DNA from 2 places in the Enterobacter sp. JH25 genome. Region 1 is predicted to be linked to the other one. Evidence: predicted binding sites of a transcription regulator. Region 1 holds the regulator's gene; the other holds the start of a gene.
The links. Region 1 encodes PurR, which represses purine synthesis genes. Its sites were predicted from a motif close to CANGCAAACGTTTGCNTG; they were not measured.
Positions count from the first base shown of each region.

Region 2: the regulator PurR is predicted to act here: its motif matches at 12,617-12,634, upstream of purH (bifunctional phosphoribosylaminoimidazolecarboxamide formyltransferase/IMP cyclohydrolase).

Region 1 is NZ_CP091319.1:1,894,885-1,910,626, reverse strand. Features, by position in the region: gene L2Y28_RS09130 (aldo/keto reductase family oxidoreductase) at 4-900, opposite strand; gene L2Y28_RS09125 (DUF1289 domain-containing protein) at 949-1,188, opposite strand; gene eptA (phosphoethanolamine transferase EptA) at 1,337-2,962, shown strand; gene L2Y28_RS09115 (TetR/AcrR family transcriptional regulator) at 3,004-3,603, shown strand; gene L2Y28_RS09110 (alkene reductase) at 3,657-4,754, shown strand; gene gloA (lactoylglutathione lyase) at 4,854-5,261, shown strand; gene rnt (ribonuclease T) at 5,358-6,017, shown strand; gene grxD (monothiol glutaredoxin 4) at 6,097-6,444, opposite strand; gene L2Y28_RS09090 (C40 family peptidase) at 6,783-7,541, shown strand; gene sodB (superoxide dismutase [Fe]) at 7,664-8,245, shown strand; gene L2Y28_RS09080 (MFS transporter) at 8,283-9,449, opposite strand; gene L2Y28_RS09075 (YnhF family membrane protein) at 9,610-9,699, opposite strand; gene purR (HTH-type transcriptional repressor PurR) at 9,997-11,022, shown strand; gene punR (DNA-binding transcriptional activator PunR) at 11,038-11,949, opposite strand; gene punC (purine nucleoside transporter PunC) at 12,062-13,261, shown strand; gene cfa (cyclopropane fatty acyl phospholipid synthase) at 13,560-14,708, shown strand; gene L2Y28_RS09050 (riboflavin synthase) at 14,739-15,380, opposite strand; gene mdtK (MdtK family multidrug efflux MATE transporter) at 15,606-15,742, shown strand, end outside.
Region 2 is NZ_CP091319.1:264,099-279,840, reverse strand. Features, by position in the region: gene iclR (glyoxylate bypass operon transcriptional repressor IclR) at 162-989, shown strand; gene aceK (bifunctional isocitrate dehydrogenase kinase/phosphatase) at 1,058-2,797, opposite strand; gene aceA (isocitrate lyase) at 2,847-4,151, opposite strand; gene aceB (malate synthase A) at 4,183-5,784, opposite strand; gene metA (homoserine O-succinyltransferase) at 6,055-6,984, opposite strand; rRNA gene rrf (5S ribosomal RNA) at 7,203-7,318, opposite strand; rRNA gene L2Y28_RS01330 (23S ribosomal RNA) at 7,388-10,293, opposite strand; tRNA gene L2Y28_RS01325 (tRNA-Glu) at 10,477-10,552, opposite strand; rRNA gene L2Y28_RS01320 (16S ribosomal RNA) at 10,637-12,178, opposite strand; gene purH (bifunctional phosphoribosylaminoimidazolecarboxamide formyltransferase/IMP cyclohydrolase) at 12,742-14,331, shown strand; gene purD (phosphoribosylamine--glycine ligase) at 14,347-15,639, shown strand; gene L2Y28_RS01305 (DUF1481 domain-containing protein) at 15,689-15,742, opposite strand, start outside.

The DNA of each region.
Region 1 (15,742 bases):
TGCTCAGGGTACGTCGTAGCCCAGCGCCGCCTTGCGGATGCGGAACCACTGCTGACGCGTCATATCCAGCTCTTCAGCCACCAGCGCAGCGCGTACGCGCTCAATTTTGCCGGAGCCGATAATTGGCAGCGGTTTAGACGGCAGGCGCAGGATCCAGGCGTAAACCACCTGCTCGATGCTTTCCGCATTCAGTTCGCGGGCCACGGTTTCAAGCTCGTTACGCAGCGGCTGGAAGGCCTCATCGTTAAACAGGCGGCCGCCTCCCAGGCAGGACCATGCCATTGGACGGATGCGCAGCTGTTGCAATTGGTCGAGCGTGCCATCCAGCAGCAGCGGCTGGTGAACAGGCGAGATCTCCACCTGATTCGTCGCCAGCGTAAACGGCAGGCGAGACTGCAATAGCGCAAACTGTGCCGGGGTGAAGTTAGACACGCCAAAATGACGCACTTTGCCGCTCTGGTGTAGCGTCAGGAACGCTTCCGCAACCTCGTCCGCATCCATCAATGGATCGGGACGGTGGATCAGCAGCAGGTCGATACGATCGGTGGCCAGGTTGACCAGTGACTGCTCGGCGCTTTTAACGATATGCGCGCTGTCAGTGATGTAATGCCCAAGTGCATGCTCCGGTTTTGCTGTGGTGGCAATACCGCATTTGGTCACAATCTCCATACGTTCACGCAGCGCTGGCGCACGCTTCAGCGCTTCGCCAAAAGCGGCCTCGCACTGATAGCCACCATAAATATCAGCGTGATCGACGGTGGTGATCCCGAGATCGAGATGCTCTTCTATAAAGTCCTCCAGCTGGACCGGAGACATATTCCAGTCCATAAGGCGCCAGTAGCCCATAACGAATCGGGAGAATTCCGGGCCCTGCGGGGCAAGGGTAATACGCTGAACCATAACATTTTCCTCAAGGAAGTCATGTCACCAGTATACGCAATTACCCTGCTAAAACAGTGAAGGTTGCTGAGGTTCTTCGGTTTCAACCGCTTTGTTTGCACGAATTTTGCGCAGCAGACGTTGTTGGCAGAGCCGTAAGACCTCCTGCTTTTGCGCGTCGCTGAAATTTTGCCAGTTAAAACGTTCATCGCGTGTGCGCATGCAGCCACGGCAGTATCCTCGTTCATCAACCTGGCAAATACCCCGGCACGGGCTCTGGACAGGGAAAAATTCCAGTTGCTCTGCCACACCTACCTCCAGAACGTCATTATTCCCTACAGTGAAGACCCTAAATGGCCTGCATGCAAGGAGTGTCCGTCACAAACAGGGCATTAAGGTTTCGCTAATCTTCCCTTCTTATACTCGCCGCATTGATATAACGAATGGTCTGGTCATCATGTGGCTCACTAAAAAGTTACACTGTAACGATACGAAATTTACCCTCGCCTGTGCGCTTTTCTTCACCGTGTTCAATGCGCTGTTTATCCAGCGCAGCTGGTCAGTTATCGCACCTGCCCGTCTGCACGACGTGCTTTTTGCCGCCAGTGTGCCGCTGGTTCTGTTCTGCGGCTGGGTCATTGTTTTTAGCCTGCTGAATATTCCCTTTATTCGCAAGCCGCTCATGATTGCCCTGACCATAGGATGCGCCGCCGCGACCTGGTTTATGTACACCTATGGCGCGGTTATCGATCAAAACATGATTGTGAACGTGTTTGAGACTAACTCCCAGGAAGCGACAGCCCTGGTAACGCCGCAGCTGATCCTGTGGCTGGCCGTCGCGGGTCTGGTCCCTTCCGTCATCTTAGCCCTGACGCGCATTCGAACCGGAAAATGGTGGTATGCCCTGCTAACACGTTTCGCCGCTATACTGGGTGCGCTGCTGGTGATCATTCTCGTCGCGGCAGTGTTCTATAAAGACTATGCTTCGCTGTTCCGCAATAACAAAAGCATCGTCAAAATGGTCACTCCGGCGAACTACGTGAGCGCCGTTGTGAAGTACAGTAAAATGCGCTGGTTTGCCGGCGACCAGACGCTGGTCCGCATTGGCGAGGATGCCCATAAAGGCGCGCTGATTTCCGGCCAGCACAAGAAAACCGTGCTGGTTCTGGTGGTGGGTGAAGCCTCCCGCGCTGCAAACTATTCGTTAAATGGTTACCCCCGTGAAACCAACCCCGAGCTGAAAAAGCGGGATGTCATCAACTTCCCACAGGCCTCCTCCTGTGGCACGGAAACCGCCGTTTCCGTCCCCTGCATGTTCTCCGGCATGACGCGAAAAAAATATGACGCGGACCTCGCCCATCATCAGGAAGGACTGCTCGATGTGCTTAACCACGCCGGGTTCAACCTGCTGTGGCGCGACAATGACGGCGGGTGTAAAGGTGCCTGTGACCGCGTGCCGCACACGGATATGACCCAGTGGAAACTGGATCAGTTCTGTAAGGACAAATCCTGTATCGACGACGTCAACCTGTACCGCCTGGACAACGTGCTGGACGGAATAAAGCAGGATACCGTACTGGTTATACACCTGATGGGCAGCCACGGTCCGGCTTATTACAACCGTTACCCGGACCGCTTCCGGAAATTCACCCCAACCTGCGATACCAATGAAATTCAGGATTGCGATCATCAGTCGCTGATCAATACCTATGACAACTCGATTCTGTATACCGATAGCGTGCTCAGCCGAACCATCGACGCGCTAAAAGCCCGGAAGGCCAGTATGAACACAGCGCTCATTTACCTCTCCGATCACGGCGAATCGCTGGGCGAAAGCGGAATTTACCTGCACGGTACGCCGTATATGCTGGCCCCGGAGCAGCAAACGCATATTCCGTTTATGTTCTGGCTCTCCCCGGACTATGCGAAAAACTTCGGCGTAAACACGGATTGCCTGCGTAACCATGCTGCAAAAGAGGCAGTTTCACAGGACAATTTGTTTGCCACGGTTCTGGGTATGATGGACGTGAAATCAGCGGTTTATCAGCCGCAGCTGGATATTTTGTCGCAATGTCGTCGCTAAGCGGGCTTGCATTAGACCGAACGGTCTATTAGAGTAAGAGCATGAGCAGACATACAGAACACGATACACGAGAACATTTGCTGGCTACCGGCGAGCGCCTTTGCATGCATCGCGGGTTTACCGGTATGGGGCTGAGCGAGTTATTAAAAACCGCTGAAGTGCCTAAGGGATCGTTTTATCACTATTTTCGATCCAAAGAGGCGTTTGGCGTAGCCATGCTGGAGCGGCACTACGCCAGCTACCATCAGCGCCTGGCAGCCCACTTCGCCAGCGGCGAAGGTGACTACCGGGATCGTGTTCTGAACTACTATCAGGAAACGCTGACGCAGTTCTGTCAGCAGGGCATCATCAGCGGCTGCCTGACGGTAAAACTGTCTGCCGAAGTGTGCGATCTCTCCGAAGATATGCGTACCGCCATGGATAAAGGGGCCAGCGGCGTAATCGCTCTGCTGGCTCAGGCGCTGGAAAAAGGCCGCGATGAAACAACGCTCTCCTTCTCCGGCGATCCGCTCACGCAGGCACAGGTGCTCTATTCCCTCTGGTTAGGCGCCAACCTGCAGGCAAAAATGTCTCGCAGCGCCGTGCCGCTCGAAAGCGCGCTGGCGCATGTGAAAAACTGTATTACGGCGCCTGGCGTGTAGCCGGCGTTTTTATTTACCCTTTTACTAGTCGACTGGTCTACTCAGGAGCCATTATGTCCGCTGAAAAGCTATTTACCCCACTGAAAGTGGGTGCCGTTACTGCCCCAAACCGCGTGTTTATGGCCCCACTTACCCGTCTGCGCAGCATCGAGCCGGGAGATATCCCAACGCCATTGATGGGTGAGTATTACCGTCAGCGCGCCAGCTCGGGCCTGATTATTTCCGAAGCCACGCAGATTTCTGCCCAGGCCAAAGGCTACGCCGGTGCGCCGGGTCTGCACAGCCCGGAACAGATCGCCGCGTGGAAAAAAATCACCACAGGCGTTCATGCTGAAGATGGCCGTATTGCGGTTCAGCTGTGGCACACCGGTCGTATCTCGCACAGCAGCATCCAGCCTGGCGGTCAGGCGCCCGTTTCTGCCTCTGCCCTGAATGCGAATACCCGCACTTCCCTGCGCGATGAAAACGGTAATGCTATTCGCGTCGACACCACCACGCCACGCGCGCTTGAGCTGGACGAGATCCCGGGTATCGTGAATGATTTCCGTCAGGCCGTCGCCAACGCCCGTGAAGCGGGCTTCGACCTGGTTGAGCTGCACTCTGCGCACGGCTACCTGCTGCACCAGTTCCTGTCACCGTCTTCCAATCAGCGTACCGACCAGTACGGCGGCAGCGTTGAAAACCGCGCGCGTCTGGTGCTTGAAGTGGTAGATGCCGTGTGTAATGAGTGGAGCGCAGATCGCATTGGTATTCGAGTTTCCCCAATTGGTACCTTCCAGAACGTCGACAACGGTCCGAACGAAGAAGCGGATGCGCTGTATCTGATTGAAGAGCTGGCTAAACGCGGTATCGCGTATCTGCACATGTCCGAGCCGGACTGGGCAGGCGGCAAGCCCTACAGCGAAGCCTTCCGCCAGAAAGTTCGCGAGCGCTTCCACGGCGTGATTATCGGGGCGGGCGCTTATACGGCAGAGAAAGCCGAGGATCTGATCGGTAAAGGTCTGATCGACGCCGTGGCCTTTGGCCGTGATTACATTGCTAACCCGGATCTGGTTGCCCGTTTGCAGAAGAAAGCCGAACTGAACCCGCAGCGCCCTGAAAGCTTCTATGGCGGCGGCGCGGAAGGTTATACCGACTACCCTTCACTGTAATCCCGCTTTGTACATTGATAGCGGCGACCTTTCGCCGCTATACTAAAACATCGTTTCTGTTCAAAAAGATAATCCATTCCACTGGTTAATGAGGAAATTATGCGCCTACTTCACACCATGCTGCGCGTTGGCGACCTGCAACGTTCCATCGATTTCTATACTAACGTTCTGGGCATGAAGCTGCTGCGCACCAGCGAAAATCCGGAATATAAATACTCTCTGGCGTTTGTCGGTTACGGCCCGGAATCTGAAGAAGCGGTCATCGAGCTGACCTACAACTGGGGCGTGGACAGCTACGAGCTGGGTACGGCTTACGGCCACATCGCGCTGGAAGTGGATAACGCGGCTGAAGCCTGCGAACGTATCCGCAGCAATGGCGGTAACGTCACCCGTGAAGCCGGTCCGGTTAAAGGCGGCACCACCGTGATTGCGTTTGTTGAAGATCCGGACGGGTATAAAATCGAACTGATCGAAGCTAAAGACGCTGGTCGCGGTCTGGGCAATTGATCCCGCAGGGCGCACTATGCGCCCGTTGTTTTGCTGCATCCCCTCTCAAAATTTGCCATAATGCGCACTGCTTTTTCCCCCTTGTAAGAGACCCTGATGTCCGATAACGCTCAATTTACCGGTCTGTGCGACCGTTTTCGTGGTTTTTATCCCGTTGTCATTGATGTAGAAACAGCCGGATTTAACGCTAAAACCGATGCGCTGCTTGAAATTGCCGCCATCACGCTGAAGATGGATGAACAGGGCTGGCTTGTACCGGACACCACGCTGCATTTCCACGTTGAACCCTTTGAAGGGGCAAACTTACAGCCAGAGGCGCTGGCCTTTAACGGTATCGATCCGACAAACCCGCTGCGCGGGGCGGTAAGCGAATATGAGGCGCTGCACGCCATTTTCAAAATGGTGCGCAAAGGCATGAAAGAGAATGACTGTAGCCGCGCCATCATGGTGGCCCACAACGCTACGTTCGATCACAGCTTCACCATGGCTGCCGCCGAGCGCGCCTCGCTAAAGCGTAATCCATTCCATCCGTTTGTGACCTTCGACACCGCCGCGCTGAGCGGCCTGGCGCTGGGGCAAACCGTGCTCTCTAAAGCCTGCATCACGGCGGGTATTGCGTTTGACGGCACTCAGGCGCATTCCGCGTTATACGATACCGAGCGTACGGCGGAGCTGTTCTGTGAGATCGTCAACCGCTGGAAACGTCTGGGTGGCTGGCCGCTGCCGATGGGCGACGAGGCCGATCTTCAATCGTAGACTGGGTAATCAACAGCCCCACAGGACAAAAAAAAAGCGACCAACATAATGTGGTCGCTTTTTTATATCCGCAGAAAACTTATTCTGCGTCCGGCTCTTCGGTTTTATACTTCGCCGCAGTCTCTTTGATCAGCTGTTGCAGTTCGCCGCGCTGATACATTTCAATCAGAATATCACAGCCGCCAACCAGTTCACCGTCAACCCACAGCTGTGGGAAGGTCGGCCAGTTTGCGTATTTTGGCAGCTCAGCGCGGATGTCCGGGTTTTGCAGGATATCAACGTAAGCAAAACGCTCACCACAGGCGGACAGCGCCTGAACCGCTTGCGCGGAGAAGCCGCAGCTTGGCAGCTTCGGAGAACCTTTCATGTACAGGAGAATCGGGTTTTCAGCGATCTGGCGCTGAATTTTTTCAATAGTGGTGCTCATGTCTTGCTTCCTTTAACTTCTGTTACGGCATCAGTCTGACATTGTAGCGGGTCAGGCCGACATCGGAAAATAACATTTTTGTCACGTCTCATTATTTTATCCGCTATCGCGTAAAGTTGCATTGATAATGACGTTTAAGGCTGCGCGCCGTGCGGTTTTGCTTAAGGAGCGAACAAGAGTGCGACAGAATGGTGAATTTTTTTGCACTTGCTAACGAAACACATTTTTTGAATGAAAAATGCTATTAACTTATTCCGATTTTATGGATTAGAATCGACTGGTTTTGTAAATCTCATGCGGGTATGTATTTTGGCTCGCACTTATCAGGGGACTGCCCAGTGGCGCGGATAACTAAAATCTCGATGACGCTCTGTGCTTTACTGTTTGCCACACTCTCATTTACGCCAGCGGCGAACGCCTCCGAACAGGCGCGGCATTCTGCTGTACAAAAAACGCATCTGGCAAAAACCACAGAACGTAAGAAAAAAACCACCAGCAAAACAGTAAAGAAGAAAACCACCGCTCACACCAAAAAGACCGCCTCCAGTAAAACCAAAACTCTCCGTTCCGGCACGCACAAAACCACTCGCACGACCGCCAGCCTGGTGAATGATAAATGCACCGTGCACAAAGGCCATAAAACGAAATGCGCAAAAGTGACGAAGCTGGCTGACGTGCATAAAGCGCGTATGCAGAAAGCGCAAAAAACGGCGATGAATAAACTGATGGGGCAAATAGGTAAACCATATCGCTGGGGAGGCACCTCTCCGCGCACCGGTTTTGACTGTAGTGGGCTGGTTTATTATGCCTATAAAGATCTGGTGAAGTTTCGCATTCCACGCACCGCCAATGAGATGTACCATCTGCGCGACGCCGCGCCTGTAAACCGTGGCGAACTGCAAAATGGCGACCTGGTGTTCTTCCGCACCCAGGGACGCGGCACGGCCGATCACGTTGGGGTGTATGTGGGTAACGGTAAATTTATCCAGTCACCGCGTAGCGGTCAGGACATTCAGATCACCTCCCTCAGTGAAGATTACTGGGTGCGCCACTATGTGGGTGCGCGCCGAGTGATGACGCCAAAAACCATTCGCTAGACCCTGCCCTGCCGCCTCCGTGGCGGGGTAAGTTCCTCTTTTGCATACCCTTTCAATTTGCTATTCTGTCCTTGTTGTCTGTAGGGTTATTGGCAACGTATAAAACTATAAGGAGAGTAGCAATGTCGTTCGAATTACCTGCACTACCGTATGCAAAAGACGCCCTGGCTCCGCACATTTCTGCGGAAACCCTGGAGTACCATTACGGCAAGCATCACCAGACCTATGTCACCAACCTGAATAACCTGATCAAGGGCACCGATTTTGAAGGCAAAACGCTGGAAGAGATTGTGCGCAGTTCAGACGGTGGCGTATTCAACAACGCCGCTCAGGTGTGGAACCACACCTTCTACTGGCACTGCCTGGCTCCAAATGCAGGCGGAGAACCTACCGGTGAGCTGGCCGCAGCGATTAACGCCGCGTTCGGCAGTTTCGCGGATTTCAAAGCGAAATTTACTGACGCAGCCGTTAAAAACTTTGGCTCCGGCTGGACCTGGCTGGTAAAAGAGGCTGATGGCAAACTGGCTATCGTTTCCACTTCTAATGCGGGTACCCCTCTGACCACCAGCGCAACGCCGCTGATGACCGTGGACGTATGGGAACACGCCTATTACATTGATTACCGTAATGCGCGCCCGAACTACCTGGAACATTTCTGGGCACTGGTTAACTGGGAATTTGTTGCGAAGAACTTCGCCGCATAAGGGACACGCAGAAGGGGCAACCCTTCTGCGTTTTTATTTATTCCGCCGTACACACCGCTTCTGGCTGTTTACGCCCGGACATCAACACCAGCAGCAAGCCGAGTGCGGCAATGATCGCCCCCATCACCGGCACAAAGCTGTAACCCAAACCACCCGAAATCACCGCCCCACCCGCTGCGGCTCCCAGCGCATTTCCCAGGTTAAACGCACCGATATTCACGGATGATGAGAGCCCCGGCGCCTCATGCGCAACACGCATCACGCGCATCTGCAACGGCGGCACCACGGCAAAGGTTGCGGCGCCCCACACCACCATGGCAATCGCGGCACCCACTTCGTTACGTGCCAGCCACGGGATCGCCACCATGATGACAATGAGCAGAGTTAAAAAACCTTTCAGCGTCCCGCTGACGGAGCGGTCGGCAAATTTCCCGCCGAGATAGTTGCCAATCGAGAACCCGACACCAATTAGCACCAGCATCGCGGTAACAAAGAGTGGCGTTGCGTGGGTAATGTCGTGCAGCACCGGGGAGATATAGGTGTAGAGCGTAAACATCGCCCCTGCCCCCAGCACCGTGGTGAGCAGCGCGGACAACACCTGAGGACGCATCAGCACCGCCAGCTCTTTACGTACTTCCGGACGTTCTCCCGCACTTCCTTTCGGCAGCGAGAAGAACAGCGCGACCATCGCGACCACGCCCAGTCCGGCGGTTGCGAGGAAAGACATACGCCAGCCGATGGCTTCTCCGAGCCAGGTGGCAGCGGGAACGCCGCCGATATTAGCGATGGTGAGGCCCATAAACATAGTGGCTACCGCGCTGGCCTGCTTATGTTTTGGCACTACGCTTGCGGCAACAACCGAGCCCAGCCCGAAGAAAGCGCCGTGGTTCAGGCTGGTCAGAATACGGGAAAGCATCAGCGTGGTGTAATCCGGCGAAATCGCGGAAAGCACATTTCCGAGAGTAAAAATTGCCATCAGGAAAATCAGCGCATTGCGTCGCGCGCGGTGCGAAAGCAGCAGCGTCATCAGCGGTGCGCCCACCATCACGCCGATCGCATAGGCGCTAATCAACATACCGGCCGCAGGGATAGAGACGTCCACACCCCGGGCGATAACAGGCAATAACCCCATCGGGGAGAATTCAGTGGTGCCAATCCCAAAGGCGCCAATCGCCAGGGCCAGCAGGGGAAAATTGATTTTCATGAAAAGACTCCGGATACCGTGCCGTTACCCGGCACAGACTAAGAAGGCAAAAGCATGACATCAATCACAAAAAATGAGAAGTTAACATTTTGGCAAAAGATTTTTGCCGGAGAGGTAACAATAGCGGCAAGGGAGGGAGAAGACTCTCCCTCCACCTAAATCAGTGCAGCGCAGCGGTTAAACCACCCGCAACAATCAGGGCAAGAACAACAATGGTGGTAAACAGCGAAAACTTCAGATCGGTACTCATCAATTTTTCTCCTTTTATTCACCCTACGAAAAGTGAGCTTGCTCATTTTTACACAGTTCAGGTCAAAAATCTTCCAGGATTTAAACGGATATCCACTTTACCTCTTCCCCTTTTCATCAAGATAGGACAAAATTCCACGCTAAATTTATTAGCGTACCGGCCACTGACCCCCTCCTGACGTCCTGTGTCGTTTTCCCGGCGTGTCGCAACTCATGTTTGCGTAATAAGGGTGAGAGAAGGCAAACGTTTACCTTCAATTTTTTCAGGAGCTTAGGATATGGTCTGGAGTGACATTTAATGGCAACAATTAAAGACGTAGCAAAACGCGCAAACGTTTCCACTACAACCGTATCACATGTTATTAACAAAACGCGTTTCGTCGCAGAAGAGACGCGTAATGCCGTTTGGGCGGCAATCAAAGAACTGCACTACTCGCCAAGTGCGGTCGCCCGTAGCCTGAAGGTTAATCACACCAAATCGATTGGCCTGCTGGCCACCAGCAGTGAAGCGGCTTACTTTGCTGAAATCATCGAAGCCGTTGAAAAAAACTGCTTTCAGAAAGGCTATACCCTGATTCTGGGCAACGCGTGGAACAACATTGAAAAACAGCGCGCTTACCTGTCGATGATGGCGCAAAAGCGCGTCGACGGCCTGCTGGTCATGTGTTCTGAATACCCTGAGTCGGTGCTTTCCATGCTGGAAGAGTATCGCCACATTCCGATGGTAGTGATGGACTGGGGCGAGGCGCGCGCAGACTTCACCGACTCTGTTATTGATAACGCCTTTGAAGGCGGCTACATGGCCGGGCGTTATCTGGTAGAACGCGGGCATCGTGAAATTGGCGTGATCCCGGGCCCGCTGGAGCGTAACACCGGTGCTGGCCGTCTGGCCGGTTTCATGAAAGCGATGGAAGAGGCGCTGATTACCGTGCCAGAAAACTGGATTGTCCAGGGCGATTTCGAGCCGGAGTCGGGCTATCGCGCCATGCAGCAGATCGTCTCCCAGCCGCATCGCCCTACCGCTGTGTTCTGCGGCGGCGATATCATGGCAATGGGCGCGCTCTGCGCGGCGGATGAACTCGGCCTGCGCGTTCCGCAGGACATCTCGGTGATCGGCTATGACAACGTGCGCAACGCCCGTTTCTTTACCCCGGCGCTGACCACCATTCACCAGCCGAAAGATTCGCTGGGTGAAACGGCCTTCAATATGCTGATGGACAGGATCGTCAACAAGCGAGAACAGTCCCAGTCCATTGAAGTCCACCCGCGCCTGATTGAACGCCGTTCCGTTGCCGACGGTCCGTTCCGCGACTACCGACGTTAATCTCTACGGGGCCAGCTACGCTGGTCCCCGCAACCACTCCCGGTTCAGCGTTTCGCTGTCTCCCAGATAATCCAGCAGCCAGGCCATGGCGGGCGAGACGTCGTTTTGCTGCCACGTCAGACAGCATGCAGCATCCGGGAAAGGGTTTTCCAGCGTCAGAGCCACCCACTCTCCCGCGTCGATGCGCGGGCGCGCAAAATGCACCGGCACCATGCCAACGCACAGCCCCGCGCTCAGACAGGTGGCTGACGACTCCCAGTCCGGCGCAACCACGCGGCGCTGATTATCCAGCAGCCAGGTAATGCGCTTGGGCAGCGAGCGGGAGGTATCTTCCAGCACCAGCGAGGGCCAGTTGCGTAAGGTGTCATCACTCAGCGGCCCGTCCAGCGCCGCCAGCGGGTGATCGCGCGCGACCACGCAGGTCCAGCTCAGCATGCCCATGTCGCGAAACGCGTAGCGCCCGCCAACCGGGATCGCCTGGGTTGCACCAATCGCCATCTCCGCCCTGCCGTCCGCCAGCGCATCCCATACGCCGTTGAACACTTCCTGCGACACACGCAGTTCGACGTCGGAAAAATGACGATAGAAATCGACGATCATCTGCCGGGTCCGCTCCGGCTTAACGATGTTATCCACCGCGATAGCGAGATGCCCGCGCCAGCCGTTGGCGATCTGCTGGCACTGCTCACGGGTGATCTGCATTTTTTTGATAACAGACCGACCTTCCTTCAAAAACCACGCGCCGGCAGGCGTGAGCTCCACGTCGCGATGACGCCGCTCGAACAGCGGGACTGCCAGCCACGCTTCCAGCTGGCGCACCGTATAGCTGATAGCCGAGGGAACGCGGTGCAACTCCTGGGCGGCACCGGTAAAGCTGCCGTTACGCGCCACGGCATCAACCACTTCAAGGGAATAATCTGACCACATCTTTAGCCTGCAAATTTTTTGAATGCACCCACCAAATATTAGCGTTTCACAAGCCGCTTTGCACTCCCTACACTCTGCGCCAACGTACACCTGCCTCCTCAGGAGAAAAAAAGTGCAACCCAGTAAAGGATTTTTAGTCTGGCTCGGCGGCTTAAGCGTGCTGGGCTTTTTGGCGACCGACATGTATCTGCCCGCCTTCGCCGCGATGCAGGAAGATTTGCAAACTCCTGCCGCCGCCATCAGCGCCAGTTTGAGTTTATTCCTTGCAGGTTTTGCTTTTGCGCAACTACTCTGGGGACCGCTCTCTGATCGTTTTGGCCGTAAGCCCGTTCTGTTGCTGGGACTGGCGATTTTTGCCGTAGGCTGTCTGGGCATGCTGTGGGTCCGCGATGCCGCCTGGTTACTGGTGTTGCGCTTCATTCAGGCGGTCGGCGTCTGTGCCGCAGCGGTCACCTGGCAGGCGCTGGTGACCGATTACTACCCCGCCTCACGCACTAACCGCATTTTCGCCACCATCATGCCGCTGGTCGGCCTGTCTCCGGCGCTCGCTCCGCTGCTGGGCAGCTGGATCCTGGCGCATTTCGACTGGCAGGCCATTTTCGCCACGCTCTTTGCGATCACGCTGGTCCTGATGCTGCCCGCGTTCGGGCTTAAACCTGCGCATAAAAAAGAGACGCATCCGGACGCGAAGCCCATCACCTTTACCTCTTTACTGCGGTCGAAAGCCTATCGCGGTAACGTGCTGATTTATGCTGCCTGCTCTGCCAGCTTCTTTGCCTGGCTGACCGGTTCGCCGTTCATTTTGCATGACATGGGCTACAGCCCGGCGGCTATCGGCCTGAGCTATGTACCACAGACCATCGCCTTCCTGGTGGGTGGCTATGGCTGTCGCGCCGCGCTGCAAAAATGGGAAGGCCAGCAGATGCTGCCCTGGCTGCTGGTGCTGTATGCGCTAAGCGTGATTGCGACCTGGGCTGTCGGCTTTATTCCCGGCGCCGGGCTTGTAGAAATTTTGATTCCGTTCTGCGTCATGGCGATCGCTAACGGGGCCATTTACCCTATTGTTGTAGCCCAGGCGCTGCGTCCATTCCCGCAGGCGACAGGCCGCGCTGCCGCGCTGCAAAATACCCTGCAACTTGGCCTGTGCTTCCTGGCAAGTCTCGTGGTCTCTGCATTGATTGCAACCCCGCTGCTCACCACCACCAGCGTGATGCTGGTCACCGTTGTGCTGGCAGGATTGGGTTATCGCATGCAGTCCTCCGCCCATCGCGAGCAGAGTGAAAACGCGCAGACAGAAACGTCGCACGCCTGATTACGCGGGAAACTATGTTAAAAACCAGTGATTAGGTTGCTAACAATTTTCTGTTGAATCACCAAATTTTGCGGCCTATACTGAATTTGGTTCGATTAAATACGATAAATATTAAGTGTTAACGGGAGCCGGAGCGCTCCCGTTTTACCATGGAAGGCATTTCGGCAAGGGTTATCTCCCTTCCTCTGTTCTACGTCGGATATTAGCCTCGCGGGCATTTACCGTGAGATTTCTCACAAACCAAAAAAGCGTCTACGCTGTTTTAAGGTTCTGATCACAGCAAGGTGATGGAGAAGCTATGAGTTCATCGTGTATAGAAGAAGTCAGCGTTCCGGACGATAACTGGTCCCGGATCGTCAGTGAACTGTTGGGACGTGCGGGCATTACGATTAATGGCTCATCCCCCTCCGACCCCCAGATTAAACATCCCGATTTTTTCAAACGCGTGTTACAGGAGGGATCGTTAGGGCTGGGTGAAAGCTATATGGACGGCTGGTGGGAGTGTGAGCGGCTGGATATGTTCTTCTCCAGCGTTTTACGCGCCGGTCTTGAAAATCAGCTCCCTCGTCATTTCAAAGATACGTTACGTATCGCTTCCGCCCGCCTGTTCAATCTGCAAAGTAAAAAGCGCGCGTGGATCGTCGGTAAAGAGCATTATGACCTGGGCAACGATCTTTTCAGCCGTATGCTCGACCCGTTAATGCAGTATTCCTGCGGATACTGGAAAAAAGCGACAACCCTGGAAGAGGCGCAGCAGGATAAGCTACAGCTGATTTGCGATAAGTTGCAGTTGCAGCCCGGCATGCGCGTGCTGGACATCGGCTGTGGTTGGGGCGGCCTTGCCTGGTTTATGGCGAAACATTACGGTGTCAGCGTAGTCGGCGTCACGATTTCAGCTGAACAGCAGAAGATGGCACAGGAACGGTGTCTGGGTCTGGATGTCGATATTCGGCTTCAGGATTACCGCGACCTGAATGAGCAGTTCGATCGGATTGTTTCCGTGGGTATGTTCGAGCACGTGGGGCCAAAGAACTACAAGACTTATTTCGACGTCGCCGACCATAACCTGAAGCCTGACGGAATTTTCCTGCTACACACCATCGGCTCTAAACGCACCGATAACAATGTGGATCCCTGGATCAACAAATATATCTTCCCGAATGGTTGTTTACCCTCTGTTCGCCAGATTGCGAACGCCAGCGAACCGCATTTTATTGTGGAAGACTGGCATAACTTCGGCGCAGATTACGACACCACGCTGATGGCCTGGCATGAACGTTTCCAGGCTGCATGGCCTGAAATCGCCGACAACTATTCGGAACGATTCAAACGGATGTTTAGCTATTATCTGAATGCCTGCGCGGGTGCGTTCCGCGCGCGGGATATACAGCTGTGGCAGGTGGTGTTTAGTCGTGGGATTGAGCACGGCCTGCGCGTGGCCCGCTGAAAAATAACCCCGGTTACCCGGGGTTATTTTTTATTCTTCTTCCACGGCCTTTATTATCGCCGCCTCTTTCGCCGCCAGCACGCGCTCAACGGTATCCACGACCGCCTGGGTCTGCGGATCAATTTCGATATTTACGCGCTGCCCCAGTTTTTTTGCGCCAAGCGTAGTACGTTGCAGCGTTTCAGGAATTAAATGCACGCAAAAACGCGTTGGCGTCACTTCACCGACGGTCAGACTAATCCCATCGATGCCAATAAATCCTTTATAAAGGATGTATTTCATTAATGACGGATCCTGCACCTTAAACCAGATTTGACGGTTATTTTCCGAGGTCACGATTTTCGCCACTTCTGCGGTGGTCATAATATGGCCCGACATCAGATGCCCGCCAATCTCATCGCTGAATTTCGCCGCACGTTCAACGTTGACGGTATCCCCCACCACCAGCTCACCCAGGTTAGTGATGCGCAGCGTCTCTTTCATTAAATCAAAGCTTATCTGGTTACCGTTAATTTCGGTCACCGTCAGGCAGCAGCCGTTATGCGCTATCGACGCCCCGGTTTCAATGCCGTCGAGCATATATTCAGGCAGCTCAACTACGTGAGTGCGGAAATTCGGTTTTTCATCAATGGACACCACTTTGGCAGTGCCCTGCACAATACCAGTAAACATGCTTACAGCTCCTGTTCATTCCGAACGGCGATGACACCGTATAATCCCACCACAATAACAGTTGAAAAAACAGGTTGCCAGTGATGCGCAATTTCTGGCGATTTTTTCACTAGATAATTAGTTAAACCCCGCTACAATAGCTGGCATCCCTCTGTTTTTTCTTCTTGCTGCCAGTAACGGCGGCCTTTTTAGTCTCTCAAATAACTACAATACAAAGGTGTTCACGTGCAGAAGTATATGATCGAAGCGCGTCAGTTATTGGCACTGGCCATACCGGTGATCGTCGCGCAGGTAGCCCAAACCGCAATGGGATTTGTGGATACGGTAATGGCCGGTGGTTACAGCGCCACCGATATGGCCGC
Region 2 (15,742 bases), 1.6 Mb from region 1:
AGGCTGCGTTCCATACTGGCATAATCTCTAAGGGTCGAAAAGTCACACAGCGGTAACATGAGACATGTTCACTATCACTCCTCCGATCAGTCAGGAAAGCGGTTGCAAAACCACCAAATAAAACGAAAATGATTTCCACGATACAGAAAAAGGAGTTCGTCATGGTTACGACCGTTCCCGCTAAACGCGGCAGAAAACCTGCTGCAACCACCGCTGCACAACCTGGCGGACAGGTTCAATCCCTGACGCGCGGCCTGAAGCTGCTGGAATGGATAGCCGAATCGCATGGTAGCGTGGCCCTGACAGAGCTGGCGCAGCAGGCTGGCCTGCCGAACTCCACCACGCACCGTCTGCTGACCACCATGCAGCAGCTGGGCTTCGTGCGTCAGGTGGGCGAGCTGGGACACTGGGCGGTGGGCGCACATGCGTTTATTGTCGGCAGCAGCTTCCTGCAAAGCCGCAACCTGCTGGCGATTGTCCACCCGATTCTGCGCAAGCTGATGGAGGAGTCCGGCGAGACGGTAAATCTCGCGGTGCTGGACCAGAGCGACCATCAGGCGATTATCATCGACCAGGTGCAGTGTACGCAGCTGATGCGCATGTCCGCACCGATTGGCGGCAAGCTGCCGATGCATGCCTCTGGCGCAGGGAAAGCGTTTCTCTCGCAACTTAGCGAAGAGCAGGTGACGGGTCTGCTGCACCGTAAAGGTCTGCACGCCTACACCCACGCCACCCTGGTGTCGCCGGTGCATCTGAAAGAAGATCTGGCTCTGACCCGCAAGCGCGGCTATTCGTTTGATGACGAAGAACATGCCCTCGGGCTGCGCTGCCTCGCGTCCTGTATTTTCGACGAACACCGCGAGCCGTTTGCCGCCATCTCCATCTCCGGGCCGATTTCACGTATGACCGACGACCGCGTCACCGAGCTGGGTGCGCTGGTGATTAAGGCCGCAAAAGAGGTGACGCTGGCGTATGGTGGGATTCGTTAGGATTGAGGGCGGTCTGGTGCCCTCACCCCGGCCCTCTCCCACAGGGAGAGGGAGAAAAGCGGATGCCCTTACCCTGCGGGAGAGGGAGAAAAGCGGATGCAAAACCGCTGCTTGCGGCGGTAAGCGTAGACATCTTCCACGTGCCCGTTTTTGATCCGCGCTTGCAGCCCGCGCCAGTAGCTGGCGCGGAACAGATCGGCATGCATCTCTTCAAATAACGGCCCGATGCGTGGGTCCGCACACAGCCAGTGGCGAAACTCCTCCGGAAACACATCGCCCGGCGAGACGCTGTACCACGGCTCGCTGGACAGTTCATCTTCCGGGTAGCGCGGCGGCGGGATATCGCGGAAGTTCACCTCGGTCATGTAGCAAATTTCATCGTAATCGTAGAACACCACCCGCCCGTGACGGGTGACGCCGAAGTTTTTAAACAGCATATCGCCGGGGAAAATATTGGCAGCGGCGAGCTGGCGGATGGCGTTGCCGTACTCTTCGATGGCATCACGTAAAGCCTGGCCCTCTGACTGTTCCAGCCAGATATTTAGCGGCACCATACGGCGCTCAATGTAGAGATGACTGATCGCAATCTTATCGCCAAGATCGGTAATTTTTGTCGGCGCTTCCTGCATGAGCAGCGTCATTAGCGCCGGATCGATCTGCTGCTTATCCAGCACAAAGTTTTCAAACTCCTGGGTATCGGCCATTCGCCCGACGCGATCGTGCTCTTTTACCAGCTGATAGCAGGCACGGACGTGGGCTGCGGTCATCTCTTTCTGCGGGGCGAATTTATCCTTAATCACCTTAAACACCCGATCAAAGCCCGGCAGCGTGAAGACCAGCATCACCATGCCGCGGATACCCGGCGCTTCGATAAACTGCTCATCAGCCGTGGTGACATAACGCAGGTATTCCCGATAACTCTCCGTTTTGGCATGCTTCTGACAGCCAATCGCCATATACAGCTCGGCGGTGGTTTTGCCCGGCAGGATCTCGCGCAGCCACTCCACCAGGGCGGCGGGCAGCGGGGCGTAGACCATGAAATAGGAGCGGGCGAAGCCAAATACGATACTCGCCTCAGCGCTGGTAGTCAGGCAGGTATCGACAAACAGTTCGCCGTCGTCGGTACGGTGAATGGGCAGCAGAAACGGCACGATGGCTGTCGGCGTAACCAGTTTGCCCACCAGCCAGGCGGCCTTATTGCGGTAGAAAAGCTCGTTGGCAACCTGCAAATGGCTGCGGCTGAGCACCGCCTCACCGAAGGTTTCACTGAGATACGCGTGGATATAGCCGATATCCCGGGGTTTATTCTGCCACGGCAGGCGCAGCGGCAAATCTGTTAAGACGCGGTGCAGGAGCTTTTCCCAGCCGCGATCGGGAAAGAAATCTTTCGCCAGCGGACGCGGAATGGTACGGAAGCGTCGCTCGGGCTGGGAGCTGAAGATAAATAACCGCTCAGGAGATAATGAGCGGTGGTCAAATAACCGGCAATAGACGGAGTTGAAAAAGCTCTCCGCAATCTCGAAGCGCGGGTAGTCGGGTAACAGATGGGTGTAATGCTCTTTCACGCGCAGTAAAAATTCCGCATCCGGGCTTTTACCGTCGGTGATACAGCGCAGTTGTTCTACCACCAGACCTACGTGGTGATCATAGAGATGGATACGCTGCTTCATGGCCTGCTGAACCGCGTGCCAGTCGGCGTGCTCAAAACGCTGTTGCGCGCCGGATGTGACTTCCAGAAAGCGGCCATACTGGGCATCGAAGCCCTGCAAAATAGTTTGGGCTATCAGTAATTCCAGACCACGCGACATATATTCCCCTCACCCCAACCCTCTCCCCGAGGGGGGAGAGGGGGAAAGATCAGAACTGTGCTTCTTCCGTTGAACCCGTTAATGCCGTGACGGAGGAAGTCCCGCCCTGAATAATTGTGGTCACATTATCGAAGTAGCCGGTTCCCACCTCCTGCTGGTGCGAAACGAAGGTATATCCCTCTTTACCCGCCGCAAATTCTGGCTGCTGTACCTTCTCAACATAGTGCTTCATGCCTTCGCCCTGTGCGTAGGCATGCGCCAGGTCGAACATGTTGAACCACATGCTGTGGATACCCGCCAGGGTGATGAACTGGTACTTGTAGCCCATATCCGACAGCTGCTGCTGGAAGCTGGCGATGGTCGTGTCGTCCAGATTTTTTTGCCAGTTGAAGGACGGCGAACAGTTATAGGCCAGCAGCTTGCCCGGATATTTCGCATGAATCGCATCGGCAAAGCGCTTCGCCAGCGCCAGATCCGGCGTGGAGGTTTCACACCAGACCAGGTCGGCGTAAGGGGCATACGCCAGGCCGCGGCTGATCGCCTGTTCAATACCGGCATGCGTGCGATAGAACCCTTCGCTGGTGCGTTCGCCGGTGATGAATTCTCTGTCGTACGGGTCGCAGTCAGAGGTGATCAGGTCCGCTGCGTCCGCATCGGTACGGGCAATGACCAGCGTCGGCACGCCGAGCACGTCAGCAGCCAGACGCGCGGCAACCAGCTTCTGGATCGCTTCCTGAGTTGGCACCAGCACTTTCCCGCCCATATGCCCACACTTCTTCACCGACGCCAGCTGATCTTCAAAGTGTACGGCCGCTGCACCGGCCTCAATCATGGATTTCATCAGCTCAAAGGCGTTCAGCACGCCGCCGAAACCGGCTTCCGCATCGGCGACGATCGGCAGGAAATAATCAGTAAAGCGCGGATCGTGGGGCTCGATGCCCGCCGCCCACTGGATCTGATCCGCACGGCGGAAGGTATTGTTGATCCGATCTACCACTGACGGCACCGAGTTCGCCGGATAAAGAGATTGATCCGGATACATGCTGGAGGCCAGGTTAGCATCCGCCGCGACCTGCCAGCCGGAAAGATAGATAGCTTCAATGCCGGCCTTCGCCTGCTGCAATGCCTGACCGCCAGTCAGTGCGCCGAGGCTGTTGATATAACCTTTTTTAGACCCCCCGTGCAGCAGATCCCACATTTTCGCCGCGCCGTTCTGCGCCAGCGTACACTCCGGGTTAACCGAGCCGCGTAACTTCACCACTTCCTCTGCGCTGTACGGACGGCGAATGCCTTCCCAGCGCGGTTGGGTCCACTCTTTTTGTAACTCTTCGATCTGTTGGGTACGGGTTTTCATGTGCAGATGCTCCATATTGTTATGTGGTGAATTACGCCAGGAAGCGGTAGCCCGGCAGGGTCAGGAAGTCGATTAAGTCATCAGAGGTGGTGATTTGCTCCATCAGGCGCGCAGCGTCATTAAAACGCCCGCTGCTGAAGCGGTGCTCGCCCAGTTCGTCCTGGATGACCCGCATCTCTTCGGCCAGCATCTGACGGAACAGGGCTTTGGTGACCGGTTTGCCGTTGCTGAGCGTTTTTTGATGATGGATCCACTGCCAGATGGAGGTACGTGAAATTTCCGCCGTGGCGGCATCTTCCATCAGGCCGTAGATCGGCACGCAGCCGTTGCCGGAGATCCATGCCTCGATGTACTGCACGGCGACGCGAATATTGGCGCGCATGCCCTCTTCCGTACGCTCGCCCGCACACGGCGCAAGCAACTGTTCTTCTGCGATTGGCGCATCGTCTTCACGGGTGACAAACAGCTGGTTTTTGTTGTCGCCGAGTACGCGGTTGAAGACCTCCATCGCCGTGTCGGCCAGACCGGGGTGGGCAATCCACGTCCCGTCGTGGCCGTTACGGGCTTCCAGCTCTTTATCGGCTTTCACCTTGTTGAGCACCTGATTGTTACGCTCTGCGTCTTTGCTCGGGATAAACGCCGCCATGCCGCCCATCGCAAAGGCGCCGCGTTTGTGGCAGGTCTTAATCAGCAGGCGCGAGTAGGCGCTGAGGAACGGTTTATCCATGGTCACAACCTGACGATCCGGCAATACCCGGTCGGCATGGTTTTTCAGGGTTTTGATGTAGCTGAAGATGTAATCCCAGCGGCCGCAGTTCAGGCCCACAATATGGTCACGCAGCGCATGGAGGATCTCATGCATCTGGAATACGGCTGGCAGGGTTTCAATCAGCAGCGTAGCCTTAATGGTGCCGCGCGGCAGGCTGAAACGGTCTTCTGCGTAGCTGAAGACTTCACTCCACCACGCCGCTTCCTGCCAGGACTGGGTTTTCGGCAGATAGAAATAGGGGCCGCTGCCTTTCGCCAGCAGGTTCTTATGGTTGTGGAAGAAGTACAGCGCAAAGTCGAACAGGCTGCCCGGAATGGCTTCTCCGCGCCAGGTGACGTGTTTTTCAGGCAAATGCAGACCGCGTACGCGGCAGATCAGCACCGCCGGATTCGGTTTGAGCTGGTAAATTTTACCGGCTTCGTTGGTATAGCTGATGGTGCCGTTGACGGCGTCGCGCAGGTTGATTTGCCCGTCGATAACTTTCTGCCAGTCCGGCGCGAGGGAATCTTCGAAGTCCGCCATAAATACTTTGACGTTGGCATTCATGGCGTTAATCACCATTTTGCGCTCTACCGGGCCGGTGATCTCTACGCGACGATCCTGTAAATCTTCAGGGATTCCGCTAATTTTCCATTCACCATGACGAATGGAAGCGGTTTCCGAAATAAACCCTGGCAACTTGCCGTTATCGATCTCCTGCTGTTGATGAATGCGTGCCGCCAGCAGTTTATTACGCTGTGGCGTAAAGCGAGTCACCAGTTCAGTCAGAAACTCTACCGCTTCTGCCGTCAAAACTTGCTGTTCTTGCTCGCCATTCGGCTGGGTAAAGGTCAGTCCATCGACCGTTGTTGCCTGTTGAGTCATCGTTCTGCTCCTCATCAAAGATCCAAAATCACGCCCCCGATGCGAGCGAAAGATCGTTGTTTAGTTTTCGCTCAGCAGAATTAAGACTATCTATAATTTTTCCAAAATCAAAAACAATTTCCATTTTAATTCATATCCAATCACAACTGTATGATTAATATGGGATTAAAGTTTTTCACGATGTTGAGTTGGTTTTCGGAAATAAAAAAGGCACCCTAAGGTGCCTGATCTGAATAGCTGAAACGCTTTAGGATCGTTTAATGCAGACGATTACTCCAGCGTCGGATTCATGTGGCGCAGATCGTACGGCGTAATCTGGTAGACGTAATAGTTGAGCCAGTTAGTGAACAGCAGATTTCCGTGACTACGCCAGGTTGCCCGAGGCGTGTTTTGCGGATCGTTTTTCGGGAAATAATTGTACGGGACATCCGGATTCAGACCCGCTTCAACGTCACGAAAATACTCTGACGCGAGGGTATGCGGATCGTACTCAGGATGGCCGGTAACGAACGCGATGCGTTTGTCTTTACTGGCGAACAGGTAGGCATCGCCGTCTTCCGTTTCGGCCAGGATTTCCAGGTCGGTATAATCGCGGATCAGCTGTGCCGGAAAATCGGCGTAGCGAGAATGCGGAGCCAGGAAAGTGTCATCGAAACCACGCGTCAGCAGCGCATGCGGGTGAAGAATGTGGTGTTCGTATACGCCAGAAAGTTTGTCGCTGCGGGTTTGCTTGGGAATGCCATAGAGGATATTCAGCGCGGCCTGTACCGCCCAACAGACAAATAAGGTGGACGTGACGTGATCTTTTGCCCACTCCAGCACCTGCCTGATTTGTGGCCAGTAGGCAACGTCATTAAATTCCACCAGACCCAGCGGTGCGCCGGTGACGATCAGTCCATCGAAATTCTCATCGCGAATATCTTCAAAATTACAGTAGAAGTTATTCAGATGCTCAGCAGGCGTGTTGCGTGACTCACGGGCGTCAATGCGCAGCAGCTGGATATCAACCTGAAGCGGAGAGTTGGAGAGCAAACGCAGGAACTGGTTCTCCGTTTCGATCTTTTTTGGCATCAGATTGAGAATAAGCACCTTCAGCGGGCGAATTTCCTGACCTGTCGCACGCGAAGCCGTCATGACGAAGACATTCTCTTCACGCAAGAAATTGACGGCTGGTAGCTCGTCCTGCACCCGAATCGGCATAACCTTAAATCCTCACAGCATACGTATAAACGTTTAGACATCCAGACAGCTAACGATACCCAGAAACGGGCTTAATGTCGAGTCTGCAAGCGAAAGGTGAGAAAGTTTCAAGGAGGGAAAGCATGTAGGGCGGGTAAGGTGGGGCCACCACCCGACTTTTCAGAACGCACAAAGCAAAAAACCCCGCACCTTCCGGTACGGGGTTCTTTCTGTTTGATGCCTGGCAGTTCCCTACTCTCACATGGGGAGACCCCACACTACCATCGGCGCTACGGCGTTTCACTTCTGAGTTCGGCATGGGGTCAGGTGGGACCACCGCGCTAAAGCCGCCAGGCAAATTCTGTTAATCTGTATCAGGCTGAAAATCGTGTCTGTCTCTTCGCCGAAACAGCTTCGGCGTTGTAAGGTTAAGCCTCACGGTTCATTAGTATCGGTTAGCTCAACGCATCGCTGCGCTTACACACCCGACCTATCAACGTCGTCGTCTTCAACGTTCCTTCAGGAGACTTAAAGTCTCAGGGAGAACTCATCTCGGGGCAAGTTTCGTGCTTAGATGCTTTCAGCACTTATCTCTTCCGCATTTAGCTACCGGGCAGTGCCATTGGCATGACAACCCGAACACCAGTGATGCGTCCACTCCGGTCCTCTCGTACTAGGAGCAGCCCCCCTCAATTCTCCAGCGCCCACGGCAGATAGGGACCGAACTGTCTCACGACGTTCTAAACCCAGCTCGCGTACCACTTTAAATGGCGAACAGCCATACCCTTGGGACCTACTTCAGCCCCAGGATGTGATGAGCCGACATCGAGGTGCCAAACACCGCCGTCGATATGAACTCTTGGGCGGTATCAGCCTGTTATCCCCGGAGTACCTTTTATCCGTTGAGCGATGGCCCTTCCATTCAGAACCACCGGATCACTATGACCTGCTTTCGCACCTGCTCGCGCCGTCACGCTCGCAGTCAAGCTGGCTTATGCCATTGCACTAACCTCCTGATGTCCGACCAGGATTAGCCAACCTTCGTGCTCCTCCGTTACTCTTTGGGAGGAGACCGCCCCAGTCAAACTACCCACCAGACACTGTCCGCAACCCGGATTACGGGTCTACGTTAGAACACCAGCCATTAAAGGGTGGTATTTCAAGGTTGGCTCCACGCAGACTGGCGTCCACGCTTCAAAGCCTCCCACCTATCCTACACATCAAGGACCAGTGTTCAGTGTCAAGCTATAGTAAAGGTTCACGGGGTCTTTCCGTCTTGCCGCGGGTACACTGCATCTTCACAGCGAGTTCAATTTCACTGAGTCTCGGGTGGAGACAGCCTGGCCATCATTACGCCATTCGTGCAGGTCGGAACTTACCCGACAAGGAATTTCGCTACCTTAGGACCGTTATAGTTACGGCCGCCGTTTACCGGGGCTTCGATCAAGAGCTTCGCGTTGCCGCTAACCCCATCAATTAACCTTCCGGCACCGGGCAGGCGTCACACCGTATACGTCCACTTTCGTGTTTGCACAGTGCTGTGTTTTTAATAAACAGTTGCAGCCAGCTGGTATCTTCGACTGATTTCAGCTCCGTCCGCAGGGACTTCACCTACATATCAGCGTGCCTTCTCCCGAAGTTACGGCACCATTTTGCCTAGTTCCTTCACCCGAGTTCTCTCAAGCGCCTTGGTATTCTCTACCTGACCACCTGTGTCGGTTTGGGGTACGATTTCGTGTTACCTGATGCTTAGAGGCTTTTCCTGGAAGCAGGGCATTTATCACTTCAGCACCGTAGTGCCTCGTCATCACACCTCAGCGTTAATAAGGTACCGGATTTACCTGGAACCTCCGCCTACATGCTTAAACCGGGACAACCGTCGCCCGGCTGACATAGCCTTCTCCGTCCCCCCTTCGCAGTAACACCAAGTACAGGAATATTAACCTGTTTCCCATCGACTACGCCTTTCGGCCTCGCCTTAGGGGTCGACTCACCCTGCCCCGATTAACGTTGGACAGGAACCCTTGGTCTTCCGGCGAGCGGGCTTTTCACCCGCTTTATCGTTACTTATGTCAGCATTCGCACTTCTGATACCTCCAGCATGCCTCACAGCACACCTTCAACGGCTTACAGAACGCTCCCCTACCCAACAACGCCTAAGCGTCGCTGCCGCAGCTTCGGTGCATGGTTTAGCCCCGTTACATCTTCCGCGCAGGCCGACTCGACCAGTGAGCTATTACGCTTTCTTTAAATGATGGCTGCTTCTAAGCCAACATCCTGGCTGTCTGTGCCTTCCCACATCGTTTCCCACTTAACCATGACTTTGGGACCTTAGCTGGCGGTCTGGGTTGTTTCCCTCTTCACGACGGACGTTAGCACCCGCCGTGTGTCTCCCGTGATAACATTCTTCGGTATTCGTAGTTTGCATCGGGTTGGTAAGCCGGGATGGCCCCCTAGCCGAAACAGTGCTCTACCCCCGAAGATGAGTTCACGAGGCGCTACCTAAATAGCTTTCGGGGAGAACCAGCTATCTCCCGGTTTGATTGGCCTTTCACCCCCAGCCACAGGTCATCCGCTAATTTTTCAACATTAGTCGGTTCGGTCCTCCAGTTAGTGTTACCCAACCTTCAACCTGCCCATGGCTAGATCACCGGGTTTCGGGTCTATACCCTGCAACTTAACGCCCAGTTAAGACTCGGTTTCCCTTCGGCTCCCCTATACGGTTAACCTTGCTACAGAATATAAGTCGCTGACCCATTATACAAAAGGTACGCAGTCACCCCATAAAGAGGCTCCCACTGCTTGTACGTACACGGTTTCAGGTTCTTTTTCACTCCCCTCGCCGGGGTTCTTTTCGCCTTTCCCTCACGGTACTGGTTCACTATCGGTCAGTCAGGAGTATTTAGCCTTGGAGGATGGTCCCCCCATATTCAGACAGGATACCACGTGTCCCGCCCTACTCTTCGAGTTCACAGCAAGTGTGCTTTCGTGTACGGGACTATCACCCTGTACCGTCGGACTTTCCAGACCGTTCCACTAACACACAAGCTGATTCAGACTCCGGGCTGCTCCCCGTTCGCTCGCCGCTACTGGGGGAATCTCGGTTGATTTCTTTTCCTCGGGGTACTTAGATGTTTCAGTTCCCCCGGTTCGCCTCGTTAACCTATGTATTCAGTTAACGATAGTGCAACGGATTGCACTGGGTTTCCCCATTCGGACATCGCCGGGTCAAAGGTTCATATCACCTCGCCGGCGCTTTTCGCAGATTAGCACGTCCTTCATCGCCTCTGACTGCCAGGGCATCCACCGTGTACGCTTAGTCGCTTAACCTCACAACCCGAAGATGTTTCACTTCCGATTGCGAAAATTTGAGAGACTCGAACACACCATTAAAGATGTGTCGTTTCAATTTTCAGCTTGATCCAGATTTTTAAAGAGCAAATATCTCAAACATGACTCGCAAGTCAGTTTTGAGATATGACGGCAGGTGACTTTCACTCACGAACCAGCAAGTGGCGTCCCCTAGGGGATTCGAACCCCTGTTACCGCCGTGAAAGGGCGGTGTCCTGGGCCTCTAGACGAAGGGGACGTACAGTCTCAATCGCAAGACGCCTTGCTATTTACTTTTCATCAGACAATCTGTGTGAGCACTGCAAAGGCAGGTTCTTTAAGGTAAGGAGGTGATCCAACCGCAGGTTCCCCTACGGTTACCTTGTTACGACTTCACCCCAGTCATGAATCACAAAGTGGTAAGCGCCCTCCCGAAGGTTAAGCTACCTACTTCTTTTGCAACCCACTCCCATGGTGTGACGGGCGGTGTGTACAAGGCCCGGGAACGTATTCACCGTGGCATTCTGATCCACGATTACTAGCGATTCCGACTTCATGGAGTCGAGTTGCAGACTCCAATCCGGACTACGACGCACTTTATGAGGTCCGCTTGCTCTCGCGAGGTCGCTTCTCTTTGTATGCGCCATTGTAGCACGTGTGTAGCCCTACTCGTAAGGGCCATGATGACTTGACGTCATCCCCACCTTCCTCCAGTTTATCACTGGCAGTCTCCTTTGAGTTCCCGGCCTAACCGCTGGCAACAAAGGATAAGGGTTGCGCTCGTTGCGGGACTTAACCCAACATTTCACAACACGAGCTGACGACAGCCATGCAGCACCTGTCTCAGAGTTCCCGAAGGCACCAAAGCATCTCTGCTAAGTTCTCTGGATGTCAAGAGTAGGTAAGGTTCTTCGCGTTGCATCGAATTAAACCACATGCTCCACCGCTTGTGCGGGCCCCCGTCAATTCATTTGAGTTTTAACCTTGCGGCCGTACTCCCCAGGCGGTCGACTTAACGCGTTAGCTCCGGAAGCCACGCCTCAAGGGCACAACCTCCAAGTCGACATCGTTTACGGCGTGGACTACCAGGGTATCTAATCCTGTTTGCTCCCCACGCTTTCGCACCTGAGCGTCAGTCTTTGTCCAGGGGGCCGCCTTCGCCACCGGTATTCCTCCAGATCTCTACGCATTTCACCGCTACACCTGGAATTCTACCCCCCTCTACAAGACTCTAGCCTGCCAGTTTCGAATGCAGTTCCCAGGTTGAGCCCGGGGATTTCACATCCGACTTGACAGACCGCCTGCGTGCGCTTTACGCCCAGTAATTCCGATTAACGCTTGCACCCTCCGTATTACCGCGGCTGCTGGCACGGAGTTAGCCGGTGCTTCTTCTGCGGGTAACGTCAATCGACAGGGTTATTAACCCTGTCGCCTTCCTCCCCGCTGAAAGTACTTTACAACCCGAAGGCCTTCTTCATACACGCGGCATGGCTGCATCAGGCTTGCGCCCATTGTGCAATATTCCCCACTGCTGCCTCCCGTAGGAGTCTGGACCGTGTCTCAGTTCCAGTGTGGCTGGTCATCCTCTCAGACCAGCTAGGGATCGTCGCCTAGGTGAGCCGTTACCCCACCTACTAGCTAATCCCATCTGGGCACATCCGATGGCAAGAGGCCCGAAGGTCCCCCTCTTTGGTCTTGCGACGTTATGCGGTATTAGCTACCGTTTCCAGTAGTTATCCCCCTCCATCAGGCAGTTTCCCAGACATTACTCACCCGTCCGCCACTCGTCAGCAAAGCAGCAAGCTGCTTCCTGTTACCGTTCGACTTGCATGTGTTAGGCCTGCCGCCAGCGTTCAATCTGAGCCATGATCAAACTCTTCAATTTAAAAGTTTGATGCTCAATGAATTAAACTTCGTAATGAATTACGTGTTCACTCGTTGAGACTTGGTATTCATTTAGTGTCCGAAGACATTAAGAATCCATGTCACTTTGAGTGCCCACACAGATTGTCTGATAAATTGTTAAAGAGCAGTTGCGACGCGCTTCAGCGCTCTGTCGCGAGGTGGCGTATATTACGCTTTCCTCTTTCAGAGTCAACCCGTTATTTCAGGATTTTTTCTCTTCAACCGACCGGGTTGTCTGTGAAGTGATTCACATCCGCCGTGTCGATGGAGGCGCATTATAGGGAGTTCTCCGCAGGCCGCAACCGCTAAATGACAGAAAAATGACTGACTGCTGCATTCCCCAGCAAAACCCCGCCTTATACCCTTTTACGCACAGAGTTATCCACAGCGCTTCGAAAAAGTGAAAATATGCGAGCGTTGCGCAAACGTTTTCGTTAAAATGCTCGCGCTTAACAAGGAGGCCTCGTCAGGTGTGTTAGATGAGTTTTTCGCTGGAAAATTCATCTAACGCTCTCTGTAATCGTGAAATCCAGGGGATTTACCATGCAACAACGTCGTCCAGTCCGCCGCGCTCTGCTCAGTGTTTCTGATAAAGCCGGTATCATCGAATTCGCTCAGGCACTTTCCGCACGCGGTGTGGAGCTGCTTTCTACAGGCGGTACCGCTCGCCTGTTAGCAGAGAAAGGTCTGCCGGTAACCGAAGTGTCCGACTACACCGGTTTCCCGGAAATGATGGATGGACGCGTCAAAACCCTGCACCCGAAAGTGCACGGCGGCATTCTGGGTCGTCGCGGTCAGGACGACGGCATTATGGAGCAGCACAATATTGCCCCCATCGACATGGTTGTCGTTAACCTCTATCCCTTCGCCCAGACCGTCGCCCGCGAAGGCTGTTCTCTGGAAGATGCCGTAGAGAACATTGATATTGGCGGCCCCACCATGGTGCGCTCCGCAGCCAAGAACCATAAAGATGTGGCCATCGTGGTGAAGAGCAGCGACTACAGCGCCATTATTAATGAGATGGACGCCAACGAAGGGTCCCTGACGCTTGATACGCGTTTCGACCTCGCCATCAAAGCCTTCGAACACACCGCCGCGTACGACAGCATGATCGCCAACTACTTCGGTAGCCTGGTTCCTGCCTACCACGGTGAAAGCAAAGATCCATCTGGTCGCTTCCCGCGCACCCTGAACCTGAACTTCATTAAGAAGCAGGATATGCGCTACGGCGAGAACAGCCACCAGCAGGCAGCCTTCTATATAGAAGAAGAGGTGAAAGAAGCCTCTGTTGCGACTGCTCAGCAGGTACAGGGCAAAGCCCTCTCTTATAACAACATTGCTGATACCGACGCCGCGCTGGAATGCGTGAAAGAGTTCAGCGAGCCGGCCTGCGTTATCGTCAAGCACGCCAACCCATGCGGCGTCGCAGTAAGCACCTCCATTATGGATGCCTACGATCGCGCCTACAAAACCGACCCGACCTCCGCGTTCGGCGGCATTATCGCCTTCAACCGCGAGCTGGATGCGGAAACCGCGCAGGCCATCATCTCCCGTCAGTTTGTCGAAGTGATCATCGCGCCATCCGCATCCGAAGAAGCGCTGAAAATCACCGCGGCGAAACAGAACGTGCGCGTGCTGGTTTGCGGTCAGTGGGCGGAACGCGTGCCGGGCCTGGACTTCAAGCGCGTGAACGGCGGTCTGCTGGTTCAGGATCGCGATTTGGGTATGGTGACAGAAGCCGACCTGCGCGTGGTGACCAAACGTCAGCCGACCGAACAGGAGCTGCGCGACGCGCTGTTCTGCTGGAAAGTGGCGAAGTTCGTGAAGTCTAACGCCATTGTTTACGCCAAAGAGAACATGACCATCGGGATAGGCGCAGGCCAGATGAGCCGCGTTTACTCTGCGAAAATCGCGGGTATTAAAGCAGGTGACGAAGGTCTGGAAGTCAAAGGTTCCGCCATGGCCTCTGACGCCTTCTTCCCGTTCCGCGACGGTATCGATGCGGCCGCTGCTGTGGGCATCACCTGTGTGATCCAGCCTGGCGGTTCAATCCGTGATGACGAAGTGATTGCCGCTGCCGACGAACACGGCATCGCAATGATCTTTACCGACATGCGCCACTTCCGCCATTAATTTCCGGAGCAGAAAATGAAAGTATTAGTGATTGGTAATGGCGGGCGCGAGCACGCTTTGGCGTGGAAAGCAGCGCAGTCTCCGCAGGTTGAAACCGTCTTTGTGGCACCGGGTAACGCCGGTACCGCACTGGAGCCCGCGCTACAGAACGTCGCCATCGGCGTAACCGATATCCCGGCGCTGCTGAGCTTTGCCCGGAACGAGAATATCGATCTGACGATTGTGGGCCCGGAAGCGCCGCTGGTGATCGGCGTTGTAGATGCCTTCCGCGCCGCGGGCCTGAAAATTTTCGGCCCAACGGAAGGTGCCGCACAGCTGGAAGGTTCAAAAGCCTTCACCAAAGATTTCCTCGCGCGTCATAACATCCCGACGGCGGAATATCAGAACTTCACCGAGGTAGAGCCTGCTCTGGCTTACCTGCGTGAAAAAGGCGCGCCGATTGTGATTAAAGCCGACGGTCTGGCTGCCGGGAAAGGCGTTATCGTGGCGATGACCCTTGAAGAAGCGGAAGCCGCTGTGCAGGATATGCTGGCGGGTAACGCCTTTGGCGATGCGGGCCACCGCATCGTGATTGAAGAGTTCCTCGACGGCGAAGAAGCGAGCTTTATCGTGATGGTTGACGGCGAGCACGTCCTGCCGATGGCCACCAGCCAGGATCACAAGCGCGTAGGCAATGCCGACACGGGTCCAAACACCGGCGGGATGGGTGCTTACTCCCCTGCTCCAGTGGTCACTGACGAAGTACACCAGCGCACCATGGACCGCATCATCTGGCCAACCGTAAAAGGGATGGCGGCGGAAGGCAATACCTACACCGGTTTCCTCTACGCAGGCCTGATGATCGACAAGCAGGGTAACCCGAAGGTGATTGAATTCAACTGCCGCTTCGGCGATCCGGAAACTCAGCCGATCATGCTGCGCATGAAGTCCGATCTGGTTGATCTGTGTCTGGCGGCGTGCGAAGGCAAGCTGAATGAGAAAACTTCCGAGTGGGACGAGCGTGCCTCTTTAGGTGTGGTGATTGCTGCGGGTGGCTATCCGGGTAGCTACAATACCGGGGATGAGATCCACGGCCTGCCGCTGGAAGAGATTGACGGTGCGAAGGTGTTCCACGCCGGTACAAAGCTCTCTGACGATGACCGCGTGCTCACTAATGGTGGACGCGTGCTGTGTGCGACCGCGCTGGGTCATACCGTGGCAGAGGCGCAGAAGCGCGCCTATGCGTTGATGGCGGATATTCACTGGAACGGCAGCTTCAGCCGCCAGGATATCGGCTATCGTGCCATTGCGCGGGAGCAGGGAGAGTAATTTCACACCCTCACCCTAACCCTCTCCCTCAAGGGAGAGGGGACTTAAATCAAAAACTCTTTTCTGTCGGCTGCCAGGTGCAGAAATCTTCGTTCGCCACCAG